Regions from separate parts of the Phytobacter diazotrophicus genome, predicted to be linked through region 2. Evidence: predicted binding sites of a transcription regulator. Region 2 holds the regulator's gene; the other holds the start of a gene.
What was found. Region 2 encodes sigma-54, which starts transcription at its own class of promoters, with help from an activator protein. Its sites were predicted from a motif close to GTTGGCACANNTTTCGCTNT; they were not measured.
Positions count from the first base shown of each region.

Region 1 (2,404 bases), 1.7 Mb from region 2:
CGTTATCCGACCGCACCACAACGATCCCCTGAACGGGTGCAAAAGCACCAATATGGTGCATTATCGCTGCTCCAGTTCGTCGAGTTCTGTATACAGCGATGCGATGTTATGGATACGCTGACGTCCCTCGGTCAGGGCGCTGTGCAGTACCGCATTTGCCAGTAAATTCACCAGACTCATGGCACTGCTGTAGCTGTCGAACGCCGATACGCTGTCGAGCGGCAGGCCGAAGTGCCAGCGGGCAAGCGTGGTAATGCCCGCCGCCTGCGGTTCGCTGATGGCAACAGTCGGCACGCCCTGTTTGTGCAGCGCCTCCAGTACCGGGCGGATGACCCGTGGACGACGGCGAAAAGCGACCACCACCACCACATCCTGTGGGGTGATATCCACTAACTCTTCTGCCAGTGTCTGCCCCGGTTGAGGCATCAGACAGACCTGACCACGGATTTGCATCAGTTGTTGGCGCAGATGCAAGGCCACCGGCGCGCTGTTACGCAGGCCAAGAATAAAGACGCGCTGCGCTGCGCCCAATGCCTGTACTACATCGGCAAACTGCACGGCATCCAGCGCATTCACCCACTGGGTCAGGTTCGCCATCTCCTGCTTGTAGTGTCGCGCCAGCAAGGTGTTACCCTGTACGGCATCGCGGTTTTCCGTCAGCGGCATGCCGCTTTGGCGCAGCGTACGCACCTCATCGCGCATCTCCTTGAAACGATCATAGCCAAGCCGTTTAAACAGACGGCTGACAGTGGCTTTTGACACGCCGCTCAGACGGGCCAGTTCGGCGCTGTTGTAGCTCATTAGATCATCAAAATGATCCATGATAAATGAGGCAACTCGCTGTTCTTGCGGGGATAATTCGTTGTAGCACTCACGTAAGCGCGTATCTAACTGCTGCATAGACCCTCCTGCAACTTTCGTTTCACATTAAGCTGACACAGTGAAACGCTTGCCGTCAATCTGGAACAGCTCTTGCTTAGCTCTCTGACTTACCCGAACAAAGAGAGCATGACGATGCAAAGTAATATTGCCCCTTCCGGTATGGCGGTAACGCCCCACCACCTTGCCAGCGAATCGGCATTATCGGTGTTGCGCCACGGCGGTGATGCGATTGAGGCGATGATCGCCGCAGCCGCCACCATTGCGGTGGTCTATCCCCATATGAATGGCATCGGCGGCGATGGTTTCTGGCTGATAGTGCCGCCCGAAGGCGCGCCCCTCGCCATTGACGCCAGCGGCGCCGCCGGGCAACTGGCGACACGTGATTTCTATCGCGGGCATAGCCATATTCCCCATCGTGGCCCGCTGGCGGCGCTCACGGTTCCCGGCACGCTGAGCGGCTGGGACGAGGCGCTGAACGTATCAGCGTCACTGGGCGGCGGGCAATTGCCGCTCTCCCGCCTGCTGGCCGACGCCATCCGTTACGCCAGCGAAGGGATCCCGGTAACACAGTCGCAGGCCAACGCCACGCAAAGTAAATACCCGGAACTGGTGGATGTGCCGGGCTTTAGCGAGACCTTTCTAATTCAGGGGGAAGTCCCACAGGCGGGCAGCCGTTTCTGCCAGCCGCGCCTCGCCCGCACATTAACCCGCCTCGCCACCGACGGACTGGACAGTTTTTATCGCGGAGCGCTCGCCGATCAGATGGCGGCGGAAATGAGCGCGCTCGGCCTGCCACTGACCGCTCAGGATCTGGCGGCTCATCGTGCCCACCGCCGGGTACCACTTCGTCTGAGCCACAGCCAGGGCGACATCTTCAATATGACGCCGCCAACGCAAGGGCTGGTGTCGCTGGCCATCCTCGGCATTACCGACCATCTGGATATGGCGCAGGCCAGTGAAGTACAGACCATTCACCGCATTGTCGAAGCAACCAAGCAGGCCTTTGGCCTGCGTGATCGCTACATCACCGATCCACGCCACGTCACGCTGCCGGTACAAAGCCTGCTGGAGCAGGCACCACTGCAACGGCTGGCCGCCAGCATCGATGACAAGCGGGCCGCCCCCTGGGGCAAGGGCAAAGGACCGGGGGATACCGTCTGGATGGGCGTGATGGATAAAAACGGGCTGGCGGTGTCGTTTATTCAGAGCATTTATCACGAGTTCGGTAGCGGCGTGGTGCTGCCAGAGAGCGGCGTGCTGTTACAAAACCGGGGCGCGGCATTCAGTCTCGACCCGGATCATTTGCTGGCGCTGGTGCCAGGTAAACAACCGTTCCACACCCTCAACCCGGCGGCGGCACGGCTGAAAGATGGCCGCACCATGGTCTACGGCACGATGGGGGGCGACGGTCAACCGCAAACACAGGCCGCCATATTTACCCGCCACGTGATGCAAAACATGCCTTTGCAGGAAGCAGTATGCGCCCCCCGCTGGTTGCTGGGCCGCACCTGGGGGCAAACGT
Region 1 covers NZ_CM125428.1:4,585,986-4,588,389, forward strand. Annotated here, with positions in the region: gene ACS0RQ_RS22345 (MurR/RpiR family transcriptional regulator) at 61-900, opposite strand; gene ACS0RQ_RS22350 (gamma-glutamyltransferase family protein) at 1,015-2,404, shown strand, end outside.
Region 1: a site for sigma-54 is predicted at 960-979, ahead of ACS0RQ_RS22350 (gamma-glutamyltransferase family protein). Genes of this name have one in related genera too.

Region 2 (2,404 bases):
CTCACGCGTCAGGATCGCTTCGAAGACCACTTGTGGTGGCAGGCTCAACTGCTTTGCAGCCAGTTCACTGATAATTTCCAGGGCACGTTTTTTGCTCTGGCAGTGAACGCCACTACGGGTACATTCCTGGTTAAGGACATTGCTCAATTGAAGAGCGGAATCGTTGTTCATCATAATTTCACCTAAGCGTCGCCAGTGCAGACACCCTGCCGGGTTGCGGCAGGGTGATACGCGCCAGACGAGTGCCCGGACAATTAGTGTTGTTTCAGTTTATCTTTATGTTTCGTGAGCTGCCGCGCCAGTTTATCAATTAAACCGTCGATAGCAGCATACATGTCTTGTCCTTCCGCACTTGCATGAATCTCCCCCCCGTTTACGTGTAGGGTCGCGTCCGAGATATGAGTCACTTTCTCCACTTTCAACACAACATAGACCTGATTGATCCTTTCGAAATATTGTTCGAGTTTGGCAAATTTCGCGGTGACGAATTCGCGCAGGGCCTCGGTTATCTCGACGTTATGTCCTGTGATGTTAAGCTGCATAGTGTCTTCCTTATCGGTTAGGTCACACCAGCTGTTTGCGCTGATTAGACGGCGGAATGGATAAAGACTCTCGATACTTCGCAACGGTTCGCCGCGCTACCATAATACCCTGATCTGAGAGCATGGTAGTCAGCTTACTGTCACTCAACGGCTTCGCAGGATTCTCTGCGGCAATTAATTTCTTCACCAGTGCACGGATAGCCGTTGACGAAGCTTCGCCGCCGCCTTCGGTATTCACATGACTGGAGAAGAAATATTTAAGCTCAAAGATGCCACGCGGACTGTGCAGATATTTTTGGGTCGTGACACGGGAAATCGTTGATTCATGCATCTCGACGGCCTGAGCGATATCGGCCAGTACCATCGGTTTCATAAATTCTTCGCCTTGCTCGAAAAACGCCTGCTGCTGTTCAACAATGCAGCGGCTTACCCTTAACAGGGTATCGTTCCGGCTCTCAAGGCTTTTGATCAGCCATTTCGCTTCCTGCAGATTGCTGCGGATAAACTGGCTGTCGGCATCGTTACGCGCACCACCGCACATAGCGGCGTAGTGCTGGTTGATTTGCAAACGTGGGATGCTGTCGGAGTTCAGCTCGACCGTCCAGCGCCCATTGTGCTTGCGCACCAGCACGTCAGGAATGACATATTCGGGCTCGCCGGTCTGGATTGACTGGCCAGGGCGTGGATCAAGAGACTGGATTAAATTGACCGCCTCTTTTAACACATCTTCTTTCAGACGCGTTACGCGCATCAGCGTACGGAAGTCATGGTTAGCGAGCAGATCCAGGTGATCGCTGATGATTAAACGCGCTTCATCGCACCAGGGGGTCTCTTTGGCAAACTGAGAGAGTTGGATCAACAGGCAATCGCGCAGATCCCTGGCCGCAACACCGACCGGATCGAAACGCTGAATACGTTTCAGTACCGCTTCGACTTCATCCAGACCGATCTCTTCATCACCCATGCTTTCCAGGATGTCTTCCAGGGGAACGGTGAGATACCCCGTGTCATCAACAGCGTCGACAATGGAGGTCGCAATGGCGCGATCGGTATCCGAAAAGGGGGTGAGTTCAACCTGCCACATCAGGTAATCCTGTAGCGACTGGGTGGTCTCCCCCTGGTAAATAGGCAGTTCATCGTCAAGATAATCGGTGCTGCTACCGGAAGGGGTGCCAGCGGTATAGATTTCGTCCCAACTGGCATCCAGGGGCAACTCTTCGGGCATCTCTTTTTGCTCAAGAGCGTCAACCGTGTCCAGCCCTTCGTTGTCCTGGGATTGTTGTGCATCCACTTCTTCGTGAAGATCGGTTTGCTCAAGCAATGGATTACTTTCCAGAGCTTGCTGGAGTTCTTGCTGAAGTTCCAACGTGGACAGTTGCAGCAGGCGAATAGCCTGTTGCAACTGTGGCGTCATGGCTAGCTGTTGGCTGAGCCTTAATTGCAAACCTTGCTTCATATTCAGAGCAGTACTCTCCGACTAAACACGTCAATAAACCCTACCCTATCAGAGTCTGAAGTCTTCCCCAAGATATACGCGCTTAACATGTTCGTCTTCAAGGATTTGCTGAGGCGTACCGTGCGCGATCAAATGCCCCTGGCTGACAATATAAGCCCGCTCACACACCGCCAACGTTTCGCGAACGTTGTGGTCGGTAATCAACACGCCAAGTCCGCTATCACGCAGGTGCTCAATAATGCGCTTGATATCAATTACCGATATCGGGTCAACGCCAGCAAACGGTTCATCCAGCAGGATAAATTTCGGGTTTGCGGCCAGCGCGCGAGCAATTTCGACACGACGACGTTCACCACCAGAAAGCGCCTGCCCCATATTGTCGCGCAGATGTTCAATATGGAACTCT
Region 2 covers NZ_CM125428.1:598,517-600,920, forward strand. Annotated here, with positions in the region: gene ptsN (PTS IIA-like nitrogen regulatory protein PtsN) at 1-174, opposite strand, end outside; gene hpf (ribosome hibernation promoting factor) at 255-542, opposite strand; gene rpoN (RNA polymerase factor sigma-54) at 565-1,998, opposite strand; gene lptB (LPS export ABC transporter ATP-binding protein) at 2,047-2,404, opposite strand, start outside.